2 regions of the Paenibacillus sp. CFBP13512 genome follow, and region 2 is predicted to be linked to the other one. Evidence: predicted binding sites of a transcription regulator. Region 2 holds the regulator's gene; the other holds the start of a gene.
What was found. Region 2 encodes CtsR, which represses protease genes until heat stress. Its sites were predicted from a motif close to ATGGTCAATAAAGGTCAAACA; they were not measured.

Region 1: clpP (ATP-dependent Clp endopeptidase proteolytic subunit ClpP) is a predicted target of CtsR. The motif match lies at 7,542-7,562, and genes of this name have one in related genera.

What each region holds. Positions count from the first base shown of each region.
Region 1 covers NZ_QGAD01000019.1:26,115-38,118, forward strand. Annotated here, with positions in the region: gene eno (phosphopyruvate hydratase) at 1-1,020, opposite strand, end outside; gene gpmI (2,3-bisphosphoglycerate-independent phosphoglycerate mutase) at 1,103-2,647, opposite strand; gene tpiA (triose-phosphate isomerase) at 2,648-3,400, opposite strand; gene PaeCFBP13512_RS19760 (phosphoglycerate kinase) at 3,505-4,686, opposite strand; gene gap (type I glyceraldehyde-3-phosphate dehydrogenase) at 4,821-5,825, opposite strand; gene PaeCFBP13512_RS19770 (sugar-binding transcriptional regulator) at 5,957-6,988, opposite strand; tRNA gene PaeCFBP13512_RS19775 (tRNA-Arg) at 7,241-7,315, shown strand; gene clpP (ATP-dependent Clp endopeptidase proteolytic subunit ClpP) at 7,671-8,267, shown strand; gene PaeCFBP13512_RS19785 (PdaC/SigV domain-containing protein) at 8,347-9,513, opposite strand; gene PaeCFBP13512_RS19790 (SIMPL domain-containing protein) at 9,869-10,633, opposite strand; gene PaeCFBP13512_RS19795 (stalk domain-containing protein) at 10,926-11,387, shown strand; gene PaeCFBP13512_RS19800 (HPr family phosphocarrier protein) at 11,458-11,727, opposite strand; gene whiA (DNA-binding protein WhiA) at 11,876-12,004, opposite strand, start outside.
Region 2 covers NZ_QGAD01000021.1:46,495-58,498, reverse strand. Annotated here, with positions in the region: gene serS (serine--tRNA ligase) at 1-859, opposite strand, end outside; gene PaeCFBP13512_RS20630 (CtsR family transcriptional regulator) at 1,573-2,034, shown strand; gene PaeCFBP13512_RS20625 (UvrB/UvrC motif-containing protein) at 2,062-2,586, shown strand; gene PaeCFBP13512_RS20620 (protein arginine kinase) at 2,600-3,673, shown strand; gene clpC (ATP-dependent protease ATP-binding subunit ClpC) at 3,694-6,189, shown strand; gene radA (DNA repair protein RadA) at 6,388-7,761, shown strand; gene disA (DNA integrity scanning diadenylate cyclase DisA) at 7,774-8,850, shown strand; gene pssA (CDP-diacylglycerol--serine O-phosphatidyltransferase) at 8,906-9,616, shown strand; gene PaeCFBP13512_RS20595 (PIN/TRAM domain-containing protein) at 9,722-10,714, shown strand; gene ispD (2-C-methyl-D-erythritol 4-phosphate cytidylyltransferase) at 10,842-11,537, shown strand; gene ispF (2-C-methyl-D-erythritol 2,4-cyclodiphosphate synthase) at 11,537-12,004, shown strand, end outside.

The DNA.
Region 1 (12,004 bases), on a different contig from region 2:
TTGGTTAACTTTAACAAGGATAGAGTTACCAATACCTTCTTCAATACCACGACCAAGACGCTCAGTGTTTGTTACGAACAAGTCGTCACCAACCAATTGAACTTTGTCTCCCAATTTCTCAGTTAACAATTTCCAACCTTCCCAGTCATCTTCAGAACAACCATCTTCGATTGTAATGATTGGGTATTTATCAACCCATGAAGCCATCAAGTCTACGAACTCAGCAGAAGTGTATGATTTACCTTCGCCAGCAAGTTCATATTTACCGTTTTTGTAGAACTCAGTAGAAGCAACGTCCATACCCAAGAATACGTCAACACCTGGTTTGTAACCCGCTTTTTCGATTGCTTCAACAATAGAAGTCAATGCTTCTTCGTTAGATGTAAAGTTAGGAGCGAATCCACCTTCATCACCTACAGAAGTGCTTAATCCTTTAGCTTTCAATACAGATTTAAGGCTGTGGAAAATCTCAGCACCTGTACGAAGAGCTTCTTTGAAGCTAGGAGCTCCAACTGGCAATACCATGAATTCTTGAACGTCAACGTTATTATCAGCGTGCTCACCACCGTTGATGATGTTCATCATTGGTACTGGCAATTGTTTAGCGTTGAATCCGCCCAAGTATACATACAATGGAAGATCAAGAGCATCAGCAGCTGCACGAGCAGTAGCCATAGATACTGCAAGAATAGCGTTAGCACCTAATTTAGCTTTGTTAGGAGTACCATCCAATTTGATCATTGCTTTATCAATACCCAATTGATCAAGAGCATCCATACCAATGATTTCTGGAGCGATGATTTCGTTAACGTTCTCTACTGCTTTAAGAACGCCTTTACCCAAGTAACGAGATTTATCTTCGTCACGAAGTTCTACAGCTTCATGAGCACCAGTAGATGCGCCAGAAGGAACGATTGCGCGACCCAAAGCGCCTGATTCCAAGTATACTTCAACTTCAACTGTAGGGTTACCACGGGAGTCAAGAACTTCGCGTGCATAAACATCAGAAATAATAGTCATGGTTAAATGTTCTCCTTTTAAATCGTTATTTTAGATCATAAATGATCATTACATTTTAATGCATATCTTTTATAGCGAGCAATTACTTACGGCTGTTGACAATAGATGTACCTGTCATTTCTTCCGGTTTAGGTAATTGTGCAAAATCAAGAATGGTTGGTGCGATATCACCTAAAATACCACCTTCACGCAAAGTAACATTTTTATCTGTGACGATAAATGGTACAGGGTTCGTTGTATGTGCCGTCTGCGGACGACCCAATTCGTCGATCTCCGTCTCAGCGTTACCATGGTCAGCAGTAATTAGAGCTACGCCGCCTTTAGCTAGAATCGCATCTACGACTCTACCTACACACTCATCTGTTGTTTCTACCGCTCTGATTGTAGGCTCTAGCTTACCAGAGTGACCTACCATATCAGGATTAGCAAAGTTCAAAATGATAACATCTTGACGCTCTGCTTCAATCTCAGCGATACAAGCATCTGCTACTTCACGTGCACTCATTTCCGGTTGTAGATCATACGTAGCGACTTTAGGAGAGTTAATCAAGATACGAGTCTCGCCTTCTAGTTCTACATCACGACCGCCACTGAAAAAGAAAGTAACGTGAGGATATTTTTCAGTCTCAGCAATACGCAATTGTTTTTTGCCATGCTGTACTAAAACTTCACCAAGCGTATTATTCAGATTCTTCGGTCCATAAGCTACCGTTCCACTTACTGTATTGCTGTATGTGGTTAAGCATACATAGTACAGGTTTTTAGGTTGTGCATGTCCACGATCGAATCCTTCAAATGCTTCTTGAGTAAAAGCTTGAGACAACTGAATTGCACGGTCAGGACGGAAGTTCAAGAAGATCACCGAATCGCCATCACTTACTGTGCCTACTGGTTTTTCTTCACTATCGACAATAACAGATGGTTCAACGAATTCGTCAAACACTGAATTTTGATAAGAAGAAGAAATAACGTTTTCTGGATCTTTGAATGCCGGACCTTCGCCGAAAGCGATAGCACGGTAAGCTTTTTCCACACGTTCCCAGCGTTTGTCACGATCCATTGCGTAATAGCGACCTTGAACCGTAGCAATTTTACCTACGCCAACTTCTGCTATTTGAGCAACCAATCGTTCCATATAACGTTTACCGCTATCTGGTGATACGTCGCGTCCATCCAAGAATACATGAATCAGTACATCATGGAAATCTTCGCGTTTAGCCATATCCAGTGTAGCGAATAAATGATCGATATGACTATGTACACCGCCATCGGATAACAGGGTGAACACATGCAATTTTTTACCGTTTGTTTTTGCATTTGTAAATGCGCCAACCAACGCTTCATTTTGGAAAAAGTCTCCGTCACGAATCGACTTGGAAATACGAGTCAAATCTTGATATACAATGCGACCTGCACCAATATTCAAGTGACCAACTTCCGAGTTACCCATTTGTCCTTCAGGCAGACCTACAGCTTCACCGCAAGCCGTCAAAGTTGTATGTGGGTATTCGCTTAGATATCTATCATAATTCGGTTTTTTCGCTTGAGCAACACCGTTGCCTTCTACTTCTGCGCGTAGACCGAATCCATCCATAATGATTAATGCTACTGGTTTGGGTGCTGACATTTACTTCGCCCCCTCAACGAGCTGAATGTAAGAATCAGGTTGCAAGCTTGCGCCGCCGACAAGTGCGCCATCGATATCGCTTTGTCCCATATACTCCTTAACATTCTCAGGTTTCACGCTACCGCCGTATTGAATACGAACTGCGTTAGCCACTTCTTCGTTGTATAGACCTTTAACCAATTCACGAATATAAGCGATAACTTCATTCGCATCTTGGGATGTAGAAGATTTGCCTGTTCCGATTGCCCAGATTGGCTCATAAGCGATAACGGTTTCTTTCGCTTGCTCTGCGCTCAATCCTACAAAAGCACCTTCTGTTTGTACTTTGCATACTTCTTTAGTTTGATTAGCTTCACGTTCTTCAAGCTTTTCACCTACACATACGATAGGAGTCAGACCATGACGGAAAGCAGCATGTACTTTTTTATTAACGATTTCGTCTGTTTCAGCAAAATATTGACGACGCTCAGAGTGACCGATGATTACATAATCCACACCAAGATCTTTCAACATTACGCCACTGATTTCGCCAGTGTAAGCGCCATTGTCTTCAAAATGAAGATTTTGTGCACCGATTTTGATCGAAGTTCCTTTTACTGCTTCAACCAAAGCAGGAAGATTAGTGAAAGGAGCGCAAATTACGCTTTCTACGCCATCTACTTCTGCTTTGCCTTTGATATCTTCAATAAACGCTTTTGCTTCAGGAACGGTTTTGAACATCTTCCAGTTCCCTGCAATAATTGGTGTTCTCACTGCGATATCACTCCTTCTGTTTGCATAACTACAGTATGCTAACCTAAGCCATACTGAAGTGCTTTGTATGACCCAAAGCACCCAAATCTATATCTATTTTAAACTTATTTATCGTTCAATGCCACAACGCCTGGAAGAGCTTTACCTTCCATAAACTCTAGAGAAGCACCGCCACCTGTAGAGATATGGTCCATTTTGTCAGCTAAGCCGAATTTCTCTGCTGCTGCTGCGGAATCACCGCCACCAATGATTGTGTAAGCTTCAGTTGTTGCACAAGCTTCTGCGACTGCTTTTGTACCACCAGAGAAAGGTGCGATTTCAAATACGCCCATTGGTCCGTTCCATACAACCAATTTAGAGTTTTTGATAACATCAGCATAAATTTCACGAGTTTTAGGACCGATGTCTACGCCTTCCCAAGCTGCTGGGATTTTGTCGATTGTTACGATATCTGTGTTTGCATCTGCACTGAAATCATCAGAAACAACGATATCTACTGGAAGATACAATTTTTTACCTAATTTTTTTGCTTTTTCTACGAATCCAAGTACAACATCCAATTTGCTTTCGTCTAGAAGAGATTGTCCTACTTCATGACCTTGAGCTTTGAAGAATGTGTAAGTCAATCCACCACCAATAATGATGTTGTCTGCAAGATTGATTAGGTTATCGATTACATCGATTTTATCTTTTACTTTAGATCCACCTACGATTGCTGTGAAAGGACGCTCAGGGCTAGTCAAAGCTTTACCCAATACATCTAATTCTTTCTCCATCAAAAGACCAGATACTGCTGGCAAGTGGTGTGCAATACCTTCTGTTGAAGCATGCGCACGGTGAGCTGCACCAAATGCATCATTGACGAATAGATCAGCCAATTCTGCAAAAGATTTAGCTAAGTCTGCATCATTTTTCTCTTCGCCAGGGTAGAAACGTACGTTTTCAAGAACCAAAACGTCACCGTTTTTCAATTCAGCGATTTGTGATTTTACAGCATCGCCAATTGCTTCGTCAGCTTTAGCAACCGGTTGACCTAGCAATTCAGATAGACGCGTTGCTTGTGGAGTTAAGCGTAATGATTCAACCACTTCACCGTTAGGGCGACCCATATGACTTGCAAGTACAACTTTTGCACCTTTTTCAACAAGGTATTGAATAGTAGGTAATGTCTCACGGATCCGTTTGTCATCTGTGATTTTACCGTCTTCCATAGGTACGTTGAAATCTACACGTACAAATACCACTTTACCTGTTACTTCTATATCGCGAACACTTTTCTTATTCATTATATTGTTCCTCCATGCCCTGAATTTTGATTAACGAGCAATTTAAAACAGATATTCATTTAGAAAAAGCGGAAACACAAGAAACCTGTTTCCGCTTTATGGAATTAATATTTATTTCAGTTCACGAATGATTCTTACGCTTTGTTAGCGAAGTACTCAAGAGTACGAACCAATTGTGCTGTGTAGGACATTTCGTTATCGTACCAAGCTACAGTTTTAACCAATTGGTGGTCACCAACAGTTAGAACGCGAGTTTGAGTAGCATCGAATAGGGAACCGAAAGTCATACCTTTGATATCAGAAGAAACGATTTCGTCTTCAGTGTAACCATAAGTTTCAGCATCAGAAGCAGCTTTCATAGCAGCGTTAACTTCATCAACAGTAACTTTTTTCTCCAAAATAGTTACCAATTCAGTAAGGGAACCAGTTGCTACAGGAACACGTTGTGCTGCACCATCCAATTTACCTTTCAATTCAGGGATAACTAGACCGATTGCTTTAGCAGCACCAGTTGTGTTAGGAATGATGTTTTCAGCAGCTGCACGAGCACGACGGAAGTCACCTTTAGCATGTGGAGCATCCAAAGTGTTTTGGTCGCCAGTGTAAGCATGAATTGTAGTCATCAAGCCTTCTACTACTCCGAATTGATCTTGCAATGTTTTAGCCATTGGAGCAAGACAGTTCGTTGTGCAAGAAGCACCAGAAATTACAGTTTCAGTACCATCAAGAATTTCATGGTTTACGTTATAAACGATTGTTTTCATTTCGCCAGTAGCTGGAGCAGAGATAACAACTTTTTTAGCACCAGCTGTTAAATGTTTCTCAGCTGATTCTTTAGTTGTGAAGAATCCAGTACATTCAAGAACGATATCCACACCAAGATCTCCCCAAGGAAGTTCTTCTGGGTTACGGTTAGCTAGAACTTTTACTTCTTTTCCGTTTACTTTGAAGAATCCGTCATGAACTTCAACTTCGCCGTCAAATTTACCTTGAGTTGTATCATATTTCAACAAGTGAGCCAACATTTTAGCGTCAGTCAAATCGTTAATTGCTACCACTTCAATACCTGCTACATTTTGAATACGACGGAAAGCCAAGCGTCCGATACGTCCGAAACCATTAATACCAACTTTAACCATGAGTTAATTCCTCCTAGAGATAGTGTATTTAATTTATTTCAAGACACACCCGTTAAAGGCATGTCAAGACAACATTATAGAGTAAAACTTGTGTGCCGTACCGCTAGACGTTCGAAAATGAAGCAAAAGGACTAGTCTAGTTCTTTCACAATTTCTCTAGCGGCGGCTTCGTCAATGACCAGAATATCTTCCTGACCGAATTTGAGTACAGCATGAATCGATTTGGCCTTGCTACGGCCTCCAGCAATACCGATAACCACTTCCGCTTTGGAAATATCATCGAGCTGAAGTCCCATCGTCAACATCTGGTGCACCGTCTCACCCTGTTCATTAAAATAATGACCGAATGATTCAGCAACAGCTCCAGCGGCATGAATTTCTTCCGCTGCCTCGGGTTCAAGTCTACGGCGACGCACCATCTCCATCGCATCTCCGATTCCGTGCATAATGATACGTGCTTTACGAATCAGACCCACAATTTCACGGATATTCTGATCCTGATAAAGCAATTCGTAAGCATCTTCACGTAACAAATCGGGAATATGCAATAACCGATACTGTGCGCCTACACGCTTTGCCATAGTGGAAGCAATCGAATTCGCCTGAAATTCCATACTCTCTCCAAGTCCGCCTCTTGCCGGTACAAACCAGGCATTCTTGAGAGGTGCCGGTATGGATGGACTGAGTTGCTCGGCGACTTCAGCTAATGTAAAGCCTCCTGTTACAGCAACGACATCGTCCTCACGGATTACACTGAGCAGCGCTTTGGCTCCTGCTCGTCCAAGCTCTTGCTTAGCCATAATAGATATGTCACTATCACCAGGAACGACAATGACTTGTCTCAGCTTATAGAAAGTGCGAATACGTTCTTCCAGATTGGATAATCCAAGCAGTTCCTGAATAATAGGCTCAAGTTCATCAAGCAATTGCTTGCCTGCTTCACTAACCTTCATTCCCGTACTTTCAATCTCAAGCAATCCTTGCGATTTGAGAAGATCGGTCTCTGCACGTAAGACGCGTTCAGTCATATTAAGCGATGTGGCGAGTGATCTTCTTCCAACCAGCCCTACCATCATAACCTGATGCAGAATCGTATATCTTTTTTTGAGTACTTCGGTGAGATCGGGCAGAAGCTGCTTTTGTATTTCTAATATTTTTCGCATGCATTCCACTCCTGCAACTTATCTCGCTCAGTGTCCATTATATCCGTTATTCAATAAATTGGACTTAAAACGTCCCGGCGTAACTTTTTAAGTCCCACGTCTATCTTAACCAATTTTCCATGCAGAAGCAAGTTTTTCATGCAACTATTCTGTGAGAGGTTGATGTTATCGTTTTTCTTGATTATGGTATGAATCGTCAACTTGCTTTTTATAGGTAGATATCCTATAATCAATCGTACTGCTGTTTTACATGCGCCCGTGGTCCAATGGATATGACGTAGGCCTCCGAAGCCTGAGATCCAAGTTCGATTCTTGGCGGGCGCGCCATTTTAATTAAGTTATAATGTAGTATTGTTTTTATGATCAATACGATTATGTACGTACTTATATGTTCTATCCTATCGTAGAAGTATTTGCGCAACATTAAGTGAATTACCTATAAACGCAGAATACCCTTCAACCAGCCGATGCTGGTTATTTTTATACCCAAAATTAGGTTGCTCTCTTCTTCATTAACCTATTTTGCAGAAGTTCCTTCACTTTTGGTCAGGATAGTTTGACTTTCTTTGACTTTTGGTTTGAATTATCCTATAATGTGGTAAGAACAATGAGTATCTTCTAATACAATATTTGATCTATAATTATTCTATTGATGATGTACAACTTTGAAGGAGGGTTTCTAGTGAGTTATATTCCAATGGTCGTTGAACAAAGCAGTCGTGGGGAACGTGCCTATGACATTTACTCTCGTCTGTTAAAAGACCGCATTATTTTTCTCGGTTCTGAAGTCAATGATGTTGTAGCCAATGCGATTATCGCACAATTGCTGTTTCTGGAAGCCGAAGACCCGGAGAAAGACATCCACCTATATGTTAACAGTCCAGGCGGTTCGATCACTGCGGGAATGGCTATTTACGATACAATGCAATTTATCAAAGCTGATGTATCTACCATCTGTGTAGGTATGGCAGCAAGTATGGGCGCATTTTTACTTAACGCTGGTGCTAAAGGTAAACGTTTTGCATTGCCTAACAGCGAGATTATGATTCACCAACCACTTGGTGGAGCACAAGGACAAGCGACAGATATCGAAATCCGTGCTCGTCGTATTCTTAAAATGCGTGATAAATTGAATAAAATTCTAGCAGAACGTACAGGTCAACCGTTGGAACGTATCGAAAAAGATACAGACCGCGATTACTTTATGACTGCTGCTGAAGCAAAAGATTACGGTATCGTTGATAAAGTGATTGAAAATACACCTCCACAAGGGGTATAATTTTACTCCAGCATGCTGGAACAACACGCGAAAAAGCCTCCGGGGTATAAACCGGAGGCTTTTTTGTATACTTTTTTATTTAAGCTTTGTATGCATCAAGTGGATTCACGCCTGATGGCAACACTTGTTTGAAAGTAATCGGGAATTCTGGCATACCTGCTGCATAAGGTGCGATATCATATTGTTGGAAAAACAGAGTGATTCCGCTATCTGTTAAATAGTATCCTTGATTAGCAGCAATTCCTTTAAAACTATCTTTAAAGTAAAGATCTCCATTTTTTTTCATTTGAGCATTGATAATTTTGTCGATATCTTTACGATAATTGCTATTGGATTTGAGCAAGTCGCCTAATTGAATTTGCTTGCCATCTTTTAATGAGAATGTCATGCCTGTTTGTATAGAACTACCATGCGCCCCACCAAGATATTCATAATCAGTCACTAGGATACTTAGTACACCATTACGATTGTACGTTATTTTATAACCGCTATCGATTTCATAAGTGATAACTGAATCTTTAGGAGGTGCACCAAATTCTTTAGCTTGTTTTTGTACTTTTTCTAAATACGTTTGAGCATGTGCTGCAAAAGCTTTATTAATCGCTGCTTCAGCTTCTGCATTGTCTAGACCGGATACCACTGGATATTTAATATTGGTCTCTGTATAACTGTTCGTTTTGGTCGGTTTTAGAGTGGTTGTTGTTACTTCAATATTGTTTAAGCCCTCTTTGGTTATATTTACAGTACGTGTAGCACCGTTCCATACCGCACGATATCCCAATTGATCTGTCACGGCTTTGATTGCTACATAAGAAGTACCGTTGACTATTCTAGCATCATAACTATCCCCAATGGTACTACCATCCAATGTTACAAATACACCGTCATCTGAACCTGATCCTAGAGCAAAAGATGCTTTGTGTTTATCTTTTGTCACTGTTACTGTTTTCTCTTTCGCATTGAAAGTGACTGTAGCACCGATTGCTTTGGCTGTATCTTTCAAAGGAAGCAATGAGCTACCATTCGCACTTACAATCCCTGTAGTTGCAATTGCTTTGCCTTCCACTTGTACATGAATAGCTGACTTCGCATTCGAAGTAGAAGCTTTGGTTGTTGCAGCTTGCGCCGTAGAAGAAGTACCTGGCAGAACCGCTACTGTTCCCACCGTTGCCAATGTGGTTGCTAACAAAAATGCAGATATTTTTTTCAAATGTGTTTTAGATGTATTATTTTGAGTTGTTTTCATAAATCATCTCTCCCTTATCATATGTATCATGTTATATTTGGTTTAACCTTTATCATTATACTGTGAACAACCATAGATAGATTTACAAATAACTAAATATCAATTTACAACATAGTCACGATTGCAATAGTAAAAGTGATGAAACTGTAAGACATTTTAAGCACAATTGGCTAAATATAGAAAAAACGCTTACCCTGATCGCATACACATTGAACAGGATAAACGTTTCTAATTTGAGGATAGTTCTACTTTAGTAAACTTCTACTATACTGAAACGATACGTGGATTTGCACGTATAATTAGTTACAAATCTGATTATTTTGTCAAAATCAGATTCAATTGCATCTCCATACTATTAATTCATAGAGTACTGCACATTAAGTGTAGCATTTAATTCGATTGTACCTGGTTCGATAGCTGTACTCGCAGCAGCAGAATCTTCTGTTGCTTTAGCACTTTGTCTCTCCATATACACTACAGGTGGTGCACTCACTCCTGGATCACTAACAGACAATAGGCTTCCTAGTGAAAGGTTAGCTGCTTTGGCAATCGATTGTGCTCTTGCTTTGGCATTAGCCATCGCTTTAGCAATAACTTGCTCTTGGTAGGTATCTTCATTTTCGATACCAAAACTCACAGATCCAACATTATTCGCTCCTGATTTAGCAGCAGCATCCAACAACGAACCTAGTTTGTCCAGATCACGGTAAGTCACTTGTACACTATGATATGCCGTATACCCTGTAACTTTTTGCTGGTCTTTACCGTTATAGTCATAGTTGGGTTGTACATAGAATTGAACACTCTCAATATCCGCAGCTGGAATCTTCCAGTCTCCTTTGAGTAAAGTATTCAACTTCGCCATTTTCTCAGCATTAGCCGATTGCGCTTTGGCTGCTGTTGTAGACGTTGTTTGTACTCCGATCGCTAGGTATGAAATATCGGGTTTGACGGTTAATTTACCTGTACCGCTTACGTTAATCACGCCTGTTGCTGTTGCAGGAGCAACCGTTTCAGCAGCATACATCGTCTGACTAGGCAGTGCTATAAGTGTTCCCATTCCTGTTAATAGTGTACCTGCGATCATCAATGAAGCTAAGGATTTACTTGTTTTCTTCATGCTACTCACTCCTTAAAGGTTATACCTACTAAACGATAAGGCGTGAATAAAAGTTGCATCGTTCATGATTTAACGCTCTGTTTGAAGAAGAATGATCGTTTATTTTGCTGAAGAATAACAAGAATAGAGAGAAGATATTGTCTATTTCACACAACAAGTTACACATTGTTCAAGTTCATCGTGACAAGTTAGATTATTTTTTTTATAATCTCATATAATCCCACCATTATGGACTTTAGAGCTATAATGAGTACACGAGATCGGGAACAATAAGAATGAGGGGAGAGTCACCATGTTAAAAAATAAATGTCTATGGGGTTCCATTCTGCTTATGATGGGTATTCTAATCTTTAATACAACAGCTGTTCAAGCTGCCACTCCAGCCAAGCCGCGTGAAGTGAAGTTAGAATGGAATGGAACCCGCCTTCCACAAAATGGACTTTTAATCGGCGGAAATACCATGATTCCAGTAGTCATGTTGCGTGACTCTATCGGAATGACGTTGCGATACGAATCCGGTGTCAAAACATATACATTATTGCAAAATGATGATCAGCTCGATATGATCATGAGCGGTTCTGGCGTTACTATGCGTCTGAACAATCATCAGTGGAACGGACCTGATGCGGAGGTTGTCAACGGACGTATGTATATTCCATTTGCTGTATTGCGAGATGGCTTTGGTTACCAGAGCTCGTGGAATGCTTTTCAGTTGAAATTGAATTTTGCCAAAAAAGGGATCTTCCTGAGCTAAACGAATATCTCTATACAAAAAACCGCCACAGAAATCTGTGACGGCACGCCCTCCATATCGTATGGGGGGCTTATTGGTTTTCTAATTCTTCTTTGCTTACTAGACTGACTAAAGCGTTTACAGCAGATTCTGAATCTGCGCCTTCTGCACTAATGTATACTTCAGTGCCCGAACTGATCGCAAGGCTCATAATGCCCATGATACTTTTAGCATTCACTTTTTTATCATCTTTTTCAACAAAAATCTCTGAAGAATATTTATTCGCTTCCTGTACAAACAATGCTGCAGGTCTTGCGTGTAATCCCGTTTTCAATCGAACAACAACCGGGTGTTTTGTCATGAGATCGTTACCCCCTATAATACATATTCATTACATCTATTGAGCATACCTAAGTAGCTCACAGTGTTTAATACCATGTTCATAACACTATACCATTATAGCACGCACCGTACTAGAAAAAAATAAAGCTTACGTGAGATTATTTTATTCAAGCATAGTGCTCATTACGCATTTTTTCAGCCATCTCATCTAATTTACGTAGCCGATGATTGACTCCTGACTTGCTGACTCCACCTTTGAGCATTTCACCGACTTCTTTGAGGTTGATATCAGGATT
Region 2 (12,004 bases):
CTTTGGCGAACTGATGAACTCTATATAGTCCACGCACGTCTTTACCTGTCGATCCTACTTCGCTACGGAAATTTTGAGAAACAGCGGCTAATCGAATAGCACCTTGAGAAAGGTCAATGATCTCATTTTGATAATAAGAGACGAGAGCTACTTCAGAAGTTCCTGTTAACCATTTATCTTCGTTTTCTATTTTAAAAGTCTGATCTATTCCTAAAGGAAAGAAAGCTGTATTGCTTAGAGCCGAACTTCTTACTAACGTAGGAACCTCCATAGGAAGATAACCTTTGGCCAGTAATAGATCCAAAGCAAGTTGTTGTACTGCGCGGTGTAGCAAAGCACCTATACCTGTTAAATAATAATTACGACTCCCCGCTACTCTTACTCCTCTAGAAGTATCGATCATCTGATGGATCTCACCTAGTTCTATATGATCTTTAAAAGCGAATGGGAACTCTGGTGGTGTACTCCATGTACGAATGACTACATTATCTTTATCCGATTGTCCTTGAGGCGTGTCTGGAGAAACATAATTAGGAACAAGTTCCATCAGTTGAGTATATTCCTGTTGAACAACTTTACTTTTTTGTTCCAATTGTTGAAGTTCTCGATTGATTTGTTTGACTTGATCTTTAAGGGCTTGGATCGTTTCTATGGGTAATAACGACTGTTGTTGCATATGACCACTAATAGTATGTGTTAACTGATTTCGTTGCTGACGCAATTGTTCGATCTGCTGTAAATATTGATTTTTGAGCTGGTTTTTTTCAAGAAGAGTTGTGATCGATACGTCTATTTTTTTCTGATCAGCCACCTCTTGTAGTTCTGTAAAATGATTTTTAATATACTGGATGTCTAACATAAATCACCGCTCCTTTTTCAAATTGAAAGATAAAATGCACAAAAAAGCTCCTCATCACTTGGGACGAGGAGCTTTTTGCTCGCGGTGCCACCCAACTTGATCAAATACTTTATAGTATCTGATCCTCTTAGGTTTCGCGATAACGGGCGAAAACCGTTTAACTTAGGAAGCAACAAGTAGAAATCTATCATTTCTTTGCTGCTTCTTGCCGAGAACGCCTCCAGGTTGGATTCCTTTCGATGGCCGTTTCATAGTATTGAATTTGTTGTATTGTAGCGTACTTTTAAAAAAAGTGTCAAGGGATACTTGCAACTAATTTTTGTTTCTGATAGGTTGTATACAACTAAATTCTTAAAAATATGATTTTCTATATTATATTTTGTCTAAACCCCTTGGCAAATTCTGAAAATATGTTATAATTAATTAAAGTCAAAGAAAGTCAAAGTCAGCGACTATTCAAAATAATAACTGATCTAGTTATTGCGAGATATGAATATACCTGATGGTTTGATGTTAAATAGGATTTATGAACTTTTGATTATAATGATCAGATTATTCATGAATCTATTGCTGTATCATCAAACTGTATATCTTCTTTGGTTTCTTACGATTAGGTTTATGGTTAAGTGATATCTATCTGCTATTTTGAACTTATGATAAATGGATCAAAGTTAGAATAAGTAAATGTTTTAAACATGATGGAGGAATATACAATGCGTAATATCTCCGACATTATCGAACAATATCTAAAACGAATGCTGCAAGATAGTGGAGAGGGAGCAGTCGAGATACAGCGTAATGATTTAGCTGATCAATTCTCTTGTGTACCTTCGCAGATCAATTATGTAATTAGTACACGTTTTACATTGGAAAAAGGATATCTGGTTGAAAGCAAGCGCGGTGGCGGTGGTTATATTCGTATCCGGCGTCTTGAATTGCCTGCTCAAGCTATTCTTCATACTCATATTCATGAGAGTATTGGACAGCATATGAGCCAGACAGCTGCTGAAGGTTTGGTATATCAGTTACTTGAAGCTAGAGTCATTTCCAATCGTGAAGCAGAACTGATGCGTGCAGCAGTATGTAGAGATGTTATTTCGATCAAGCTTCCCTACAGGGATGAGATCCGTGCAAGAATGATGAAGGCGATGTTAATTGCATTGCTTCGTCCCTAATCATTCGGGAGAAAGGGGCAATACGTGATGATTTGTCAAGAATGTCAGGTAAGACCGGCAACTCTTCATTTTACTAAAATTGTTAACGGTGAAAAAAATGAGTTTCATATTTGTGAGACTTGTGCTCGTGAAAAAGGCGAATTGATTCCGGGAACTTCCGGAGGCTTTTCGATTCATAGTCTACTATCTGGTCTAATGGATTTTGATTCTAGTAGTAAAGGGCAACTTGCCGGGCAATGTAGTGAAGATGTTCATTGTGAAGAATGTGGTATGACATATACTCAATTTCGTAAATTAGGACGATTTGGGTGTAGTTCATGTTATAAAACGTTTGATAATCAATTAGATCCTCTTTTTAAAAGAGTACATGGCAGCACTTCTCATGCTGGCAAGCTTCCTAAACGAAGTGGAGTCAAAGTTAAAATCAAGCGTCAAATGAGTGACTTAAAGCAAGAATTAAAAGAACGTATTGCTGAAGAGGAATTTGAAGAAGCCGCACATTTGAGAGATGAAATACGCGAGCTAGAAAAACAAATTTCACAGGAGTCATAAGGAGGAATAACTTATGCCGAATCTCCGTTTTACAGAAAAACCTTTGAGCGATTGGATGCAAAAGGGCGGAGAATATTCGGATGTTGTGATCAGTAGTCGGGTGCGTATAGCCCGTAATCTGATACATCACCCTTTCCCGATTCTGGCAAATATGGAGCAGGCGCAAGATGTACGGAACCAGTTAACAGAAGTGTTGAGTAATGAAGCACTTCAAGATTTGGGACCGTTCGAGCCATTGCTTTTAGATGAATTAGAAGATGTAGATCGCCAAGTGTTAATGGAGAAACATTTGATCAGTCCCAATTTACTGAATGATTCCAAAAGTGGAGCTGTTCTGCTAACCGATGATGAATCTGTTAGTATCATGGTAAATGAAGAAGATCATTTGCGTATCCAGTGTTTATATCCTGGATTTCAATTGCAAGAAGCATGGGAACGTGCGACTCAAATTGATGATGCTTTTGAAGAAGTAGTGGACTTTGCTTTCGATGATCGTAGAGGTTATCTGACAAGTTGTCCAACTAATGTAGGTACAGGGCTTAGAGTGTCTGTAATGCTCCATCTACCTGCACTGGCTATTATGAATCAGGTAGGGCGTGTGTTATCTGCTGTATCTCAAGTAGGACTTGCTGTACGAGGTCTATACGGAGAAGGTAGCGAAGCGATCGGAAATATTTTTCAAATTTCCAACCAGATTACATTGGGCTTAGCTGAAGAAGAAATCATTGATAACTTGCACAGCGTTGTTTTACAACTGATAGAGTATGAACAACATGCTCGCAGTCGTTTGCTAAGCGAATCCAAATTGCGTGTAACTGATCGAATTATGCGTTCGTATGGAATACTTTCTTATTCAACGATGATGGATTCCAAAGAAGCTTTTCAACGCATTTCCGATGTACGCTTGGGTGTAGACCTTGGTCTTATAGATAAAGCTTCTGTTACACAAATGAACGAATTAACGATAATGACACAACCGGGTTTTCTTCAGAAAACATTCGGTGTTAAAATGGGGTCAGGAGAAAGCGATATGTACCGAGCGCAACTGATCCGTAATACATTAAGTAATGTAAACGTACAAGACTAAACCGTGGAGGTGCTTTAGATATGATGTTTGGTAGATTTACGGAACGTGCGCAAAAGGTTCTTGCGTTGGCACAAGAAGAGGCAGTTCGTTTGGGTCACAATAATATTGGTACAGAGCATATTTTGCTTGGTTTGATTCGTGAAGGTGAAGGCATTGCAGCCAAAGCACTTATCGGTCTAGGTCTTGGACTTGAAAAAATTCAAGATGAAGTAGAATCATTGATCGGTAGAGGTCAAGAACAACCTACTAATATCGCTTATACACCACGTGCGAAAAAAGTTATTGAACTTTCTATGGATGAAGCTCGTAAATTGGGTCATACCTATGTAGGTACAGAGCACATTTTATTGGGATTGATTCGTGAAGGTGAAGGCGTAGCCGCTCGTGTTCTTAATAATCTAGGTATTAGCTTAAACAAAGCTCGTCAACAAGTATTGCAATTGCTTGGTAGCAATGAAGCGGTATCTAGTCATCATGGTACACCAGCTAACGTGAGTACACCTACTCTAGATAGCTTGGCACGTGATTTGACAGCTATTGCTAAAGATAGCAACTTGGACCCTGTAATTGGACGTAGCAAAGAGATTGAGCGTGTCATTCAAGTGCTTAGTCGTCGTACCAAAAACAATCCAGTGTTGATCGGTGAACCAGGGGTTGGTAAAACAGCAATCGCTGAAGGATTAGCACAAAAAATTATCAATAATGAAATTCCTGAAACATTGCGCGACAAACGTGTAATGACTCTAGATATGGGTTCTGTAGTTGCTGGAACTAAATATCGCGGTGAATTTGAAGATCGTTTGAAAAAAATCATGGATGAAATTCGTCAAGCAGGTAACATCGTACTGTTTATTGATGAGTTGCATACGTTGATTGGTGCTGGTGGAGCTGAAGGTGCTATTGATGCTTCTAATATTTTAAAACCAGCATTGGCTCGTGGTGAACTACAATGTATCGGTGCGACAACACTTGATGAGTACCGTAAATATATCGAAAAAGATGCAGCCTTAGAACGTCGTTTCCAACCTATTACTGTAGATCAACCTTCACCTGATGAAGCGGTTCAGATCTTAATGGGATTGCGCGATCGTTATGAAGCTCATCACCGTGTAAAAATTACAGATGAAGCGATTGTACAAGCTGTTAAATTGTCTGATCGTTATATCACAGATCGTTTCTTACCGGATAAAGCGATTGATTTGATCGATGAAGCAGGATCTAAAGTAAGATTAAACTCTTATACAATCCCGCCAAATCTTAAACAATTGGAAAGTCGATTAGAAGATATCCGTAAAGAGAAAGATGCTGCTGTACAAAGCCAAGAGTTTGAAAAAGCAGCTGCTTTACGTGATACAGAACAAAAAATTCGTGAAGAATTAGATACGACGAAAAATCAGTGGAAAGAAAAACAAGGTCGTACGGATTCTGAAGTAACTCCAGAAGATATTGCTGATATCGTAGCAAGCTGGACAGGTATTCCGGTAACGAAATTGAAAGAAGAAGAAACAGATCGTCTATTGAACATGGAAGAACTGTTGCACCAACGTGTTATCGGTCAAGATGAAGCTGTTGTAGCTGTTAGCCGTGCGATTCGTCGTGCTCGTGCTGGATTGAAAGATCCTAAACGTCCAATGGGTTCCTTTATTTTCTTAGGACCTACAGGGGTTGGTAAAACAGAATTGGCTCGTGCTTTGGCAGAATCTATGTTTGGTGACGAAAATGCGATTATTCGTATCGATATGTCTGAATACATGGAGAAACATTCTACTTCACGTTTAGTAGGGGCTCCTCCAGGATATGTAGGCTATGAAGAAGGCGGTCAATTGACAGAGAAAGTACGTCGCAAACCGTATTCTGTAGTGCTATTGGATGAGATTGAAAAAGCTCACCCAGAAGTATTTAATATCTTGTTACAAGTATTAGAAGATGGACGTCTTACTGATTCTAAAGGACGTGTTGTCGATTTCCGTAATACGTTGATTATTTTGACTTCCAACGTCGGTGCAGATGCAATTCGTCGTAATTCTACGCTTGGATTTACAGCTGCTGTAGATTCTGGAGCAGATTATAAAAACATGAAGGGTAAAGTAACCGATGAACTGAAACGTAGTTTCCGTCCTGAGTTCTTGAACCGGATTGATGATACAATTGTATTCCACTCCTTGGAACAAAAACATATTGCTGAAATCGTAACGTTAATGTCTGAAGAATTGCGTAAACGTCTACGTGAATATGCAGTAGACTTTACTTTGACAGATACAGCTAAAGCATTCTTGGCAAAAGAAGGATTCGACCCTGCTTATGGTGCACGTCCATTACGTCGTGCAATCCAAAAACATATCGAAGACAAATTGTCTGAAGAATTGTTAACAGGTGGTATTGTCAAAGGAGATACGTTGATCATCGATGAAAAAGACGGTGCTTTGACTGTAGAGAAAGTAGCTAAAACAGAAGCACCTGTAGAAAACATTTCGATTGATGAATCTACATCGGATGAAGCTAAATCTTCGAACTAAGTGTAACTTATTTATCATCATTTACGTCTAACTAAAGGTTGGTCCTTGAGAGCAGAATTTGCTCCGGGATCAACCTTTTTGATGTTATAATAGAGAAGATGTATCGCAAAGATGTAAAGTTTACAATATTGTTTTACGATAAAACGTATAGAATGTTAAGCTTATAATAAGTTGACATCAATATAGAGGGAGTTATCCATGGCTAAAGTCAAAACCAAGTTTTTTTGTACAGAATGTGGATACGAATCTCCAAAATGGTATGGTAAATGTCCGGGATGTCAGTCTTGGAATAGTATGGTTGAAGAAAAAGAAAGCAATGTAAAAACACAGGGGATGAATTCTTCTTTATTTCAGACACAGACGAAGCAAAAACCGCAAGCCATTACAGAAATTGAAAGCGGCAAAGAACCTCGCATCCAAACAGGGATTGGAGAACTAAACCGTGTATTAGGTGGTGGTGTTGTTCCAGGTTCGCTAGTCTTAGTCGGTGGAGATCCGGGTATCGGTAAGTCTACATTGTTATTACAAACTTCCTATGCGCTAACACAAGCTGGATTACGTGTTCTTTATATATCAGGAGAAGAGTCGGTAAGACAGACCAAGTTACGTGCAGAACGTCTTGGAGCCTTATCAGATCAATTATTTGTACTTTGTGAAAGTAATATGGATCTGATCGAAGAAGCGATCGATCAATTAGATCCTCATTTTCTAGTGATCGATTCTATACAGACGGTATATCAACCTGAAGTCACTAGTGCACCGGGTAGTGTATCCCAAGTACGTGAGTGTACATCACGATTTATGAGAGTAGCCAAAATTCGTGGAGTGGCTACAGTGCTTGTAGGGCATGTTACCAAAGAAGGCGCAATTGCAGGCCCAAGGATGCTTGAACATATGGTAGACTGTGTACTTTATTTTGAAGGGGAACGTCATCATACGTACAGAATATTAAGAGCTGTTAAAAATCGTTTTGGTTCTACCAATGAAATGGGTATTTTTGAAATGCATGAAGATGGGTTGATCGAAGTCTCTAATCCGTCTGAATTATTTATATCAGAACGTTCGATAGGTGTAGCTGGCTCCACAGTAGTTGCCAGTATGGAAGGCACCCGCCCTATGCTTGTTGAACTACAAGCGCTTGTTGCTGCAACTCATTTTCCTTCTCCACGTCGTATGGGAACAGGTGTCGATCATAACCGATTGAGTCTGATTATTGCTGTATTGGAAAAGCGGATGGGGATGTTTCTACAAAATCAGGATGCTTATCTGAATGTAGCAGGTGGAGTGAAATTAGATGAACCTGCTGTAGATCTAGCAATTGCAGTCAGTCTAGCTTCTAGCTTCAAAGACGTTCCAACCAAACCAGATGATGTGATATTTGGAGAAATTGGATTGACTGGTGAAGTGCGTGGTGTATCTCGGGCAGAACAACGGGTTAAAGAAGCTGCCAAGTTAGGATTTAAACGAGTGATTTTACCCGAAAAAAGTCTGAAAGGATGGAAGCATCCTAAAGGTATACAATTAATCGGTATTAATACAGTAGCAGAAGCATTAAAGGCTGCGTTAGATTAGGGGGACATAATGATGAAAGAACTCAGTCAGCTTGAGAAGATGAATAATTTGTTGAAAATGGTTGCGCCTGGTACAGCTTTTCGCGATGGATTAGAGAATGTATTGCGCGCTAAAACAGGAGCATTGATTGTGGTTGGTTACAGCCCGCAAGTTAGAGAAGTTGTCGATGGAGGATTCTCAATTGACTGTGATTTTTCACCAAACTATCTGTACGAACTGGGAAAAATGGATGGAGCGATCATTTTAAGTGATGATCTCAAGCGTATTTTATATGCGAATACACAGTTGATTCCTGATTCTTCGATATCTTCATCCGAAACAGGGATTCGTCACCGTACAGCAGAGCGTGTAGCCAAGCAAACAGGAGAATTAGTCATTTCGATTTCACAGCGTCGGAATATCATTACGCTATATCAGGGTAATCTTAGATATGCACTGAAAGAAATTGGTGTTATTTTGACCAAAGCCAATCAAGCGATTCAGACATTGGAACGTTATCGGGCGGTGTTGAGTCAATCCTTTACCAACCTGACAGCTTCTGAGTTCGAACAATTAGTGACGATTACAGAAGTAGCAGGTGTAGTACAACGTGTAGAAATGGTACTACGTATACAGACAGAGATTCGGCGTTATGTTAATGAGTTGGGTGTTGAAGGTCGTCTTATCACCATGCAAATGGAAGAATTGATTGGCAATACCGAAGAAGAATTTCTATTGTTGCTTAAAGACTATGGTCGGGATAGTAGCGATGAACGTCTTAATGAAATCACCAACAGTCTCAAACGTACCACAGAAAACGAATTGTTAGATATTACACAAATTATTAAGTTGTTAGGATATCCGACAGCAGCAGCTCAATCTGAAGAAGTTATTTCTTCTAGAGGATATCGCGTACTTAGCAAAATTCCACGTTTGCCGAATGTGATTATTCATAATTTGGTGGAACGCTTTGGTGCATTGCATCATGTGATTGCAGCAAGTATTGATGATTTGGATGAGGTAGAAGGTATTGGGGAAGTACGAGCACGGACGATTCGAGCAGGGTTACATCGCATCCAAGATCAAGTATTCATTGACAGACAAATTTAATTTAGCTACAATCGTGAGATGAACTGGTTAATATATCCATCTTTGAGGTGAAAAAATGATAACAAAGTCAATTCCAAACATTTGTACGTTATTTAACTTATGTCTTGGGATGGTAGCTATTCTAATGGCGCTTAATGATAATTACAGTCTTGCAGCCATTATGATCATAATAGCGATGTTGATGGACGGTCTGGACGGTCGTATGGCACGTGCGCTTAATGCACAGAGTGAGTTTGGAAAAGAGTTGGATTCACTGTCTGATCTTGTTTCTTTTGGCGTAGCACCTATTATTATTATGTATGATATAGCATTTAAAGAGTTAAATCCGGTATTAGCTATTTCGGCATCTTTAATTTTTCCAATGTGTGGAGCACTTCGTCTAGCAAGATTTAATGTACGGGCTGGAGTTCCAGGGTATTTCACAGGATTACCTATTCCAGCAGCTGGTGGTGTGTTAGCTACATTGTCTTTATTTCATAATGATGTGACTACACCGTATATGATTATAAGTACTATTTTATTGTCTTACTTGATGGTCAGTCGTGTACGCTATCCTAATTTCAAAAAAGCAGGTATTCCACGTAAAGCTTTATGGTTAGCTCCTTGGGTCATTATTGCTGCGGTCTTTATTGCAGTGATGTTTCCTAATCAGGTATCCAAATTAATTTTTGTACCGTTAGCGTTATATGCGTTATTGGGCGTGAAGCAAAGTATAGACCGCCTCATTCGTCGACGTTCTAAAAAAGAAAAAGAATCACTTCGATAACTTTTACAGCACATGTTATGCTTAAAAGCATTTATTTCTCTACTTCCCGGGAAATGAATGCTTTTTTTTCATGGGAAAAATAGATAATGTAAGGAGATTAAAAGCATGTGGCAACAATTAATAGGATCGCCCAAAGGATGGATTCAAGCACAAGAAGGTATGAATGAACTATGGATTAGTCTAGCATTTGTGATTGTAGTATTGACGGTAGCTGTACTGAGTGTACGTAAGCTCGTTTATTATGTGGAGTATACCAAGAATCATTTACTCACTGTACCTATTTCACTTGTGATGACAGGAACGATTGGACTGACGATAGGCTTGCTTGTGGGCTTACTGAGTTCATTTATTATGATATGGTTAGGGAGTATAGGAGAAATTATTAGAGCTATTTTGATGAGTATTTTTGGTTATGTTGGACTGCGAATAGGGCTTGCCAAAAGTCAGGATATTCTTTCATTTTGGAAAAGTGAATCTGTTGCTGTATCTCTACCCTCTACCGATTACAAAATGATCGACAGCAATATAGCGATCGATGGGCGTATTATAGAATTGTGTCAGGATCGATTTATCGAAGGCCCATTACTTGTACCAGATTTTATACTTCATGAATTACAACTTCTTGCCGATTCTTCAGATACATTACGTCGTCACCGTGGAAAACGAGGACTTGAAGTGATTACTCATTTGCAACAATTAGAATCTTTGGAAGTCGTTATAGAGAATACAAAGTATGAAGAAACAGAACATACAGACAACAAGTTAATTCGACTCGCTTTGGACAAGTCAGCTACGCTTATAACCAACGATAGTAATCTACAACAACTCGCTCAGCTACAGCATATCCATGTGTTGAATCTCCATACCCTTGCTTCGATTATGAAGCCTATTCTGCGTGCAGGACAAATCGTCCAAACAACCATTATGAAATCAGGCAAAGAAGCAGGGCAAGGTATCGCTTATCTAGAGGATGGGACAATGATCGTGGTAGAAGATAGCCAATCTTATATTGGGCGAGAGTGCGAAGTTATCGTGACCAGTGTGCTACAAACAGCGAATGGAAAAATGATTTTCGCTAAATTATATCGTACGGAATAAGCTACGATTCAAAGCCAATTCCTTTTAATTGTTGTGCTGTGCCTATAGAGGGGTATATTATTAAGGAATGGAGTTTGGCACTTTGATATCTATTAAAGGGCAGGACAGCAGGTTAAGGATGGGGATTATGGAAAATAAAGCAGGTGTTATTGTTGTTGCCGCGGGTAAAGGTTCACGGATGGGCACAACAGAGAGTAAGCAATATCTAAGACTGCAAAATAAGCCGATCCTGATACATACACTGGAAGTCTTTGAACATTCATCTATTATTGATGAAATTGTTATTGTAACAGGTAAAGACGATGTACAGCGTTGTGAGGATTGGATTACAGAGTATAAACTGACCAAAGTGAAGCAAGTGGTAGTTGGAGGCTATGATCGCCAAGAATCTGTTGCTCACGGTTTACAGTATATACACTCTAATTGGATCATGGTACATGATGGTGTACGCCCTTTTATAACACAGGATCAGATTATGGATTGTTATCACAGTGCAGTTACAGCCGGAGCATCTGTATTGGCTGTACCGGTTAAAGATACGATCAAACAAGTCGATCTACAAAAACATATCTTAAGTACACCAGATCGCAGTCAGTTATGGGCGATTCAGACACCGCAAACGTTTCGTACTGCTGACCTTCAACAAGCGCATCAACAAGCACTAGCTGAAGAGTTTCGTGGGACAGATGACTCCATGTTGATTGAACGTATGGGTGTGACTGTATCCGTAGTAGAAGGCAGTTATGAAAATATCAAAATCACGACACCGGATGATCTGGATTATGCATCTTATTTATTGCAACGTAGGGGAGAGAAAATATAATGATTCGTATTGGCCAAGGATTCGATGTACACCAGCTTGTAGAAGGAAGAGACTGCATTATCGGAGGCGTTACCCTTCCTTATGAAAAAGGATTGTTAGGTCATTCTGATGCAGACGTGCTACTACATGCGATTACAGATGCGGTATTAGGCGCACTAGCGATGGGAGATATCGGTAAACATTTTCCAGACACAGATCCTGAATTTAAAGATGCAGATAGCTTGAAATTGCTTAATCATGTATGGGCACTTATTCGTGAGCGTGGATATCGTCTAGGAAATATCGATGCAACGATTATTGCGCAAAAACCTAAAATGGCTCCTTATATTCCGCAAATGGTTGAAGTGATTGCTAAAGCATTAGAAGCTGAACTTGATCAGGTGAATGTAAAAGCAACGACTACAGAACAATTAGGATTTGCAGGCCGTGGAGAAGGTATTGCTGCACAAGCAGTGGTATGCTTAATT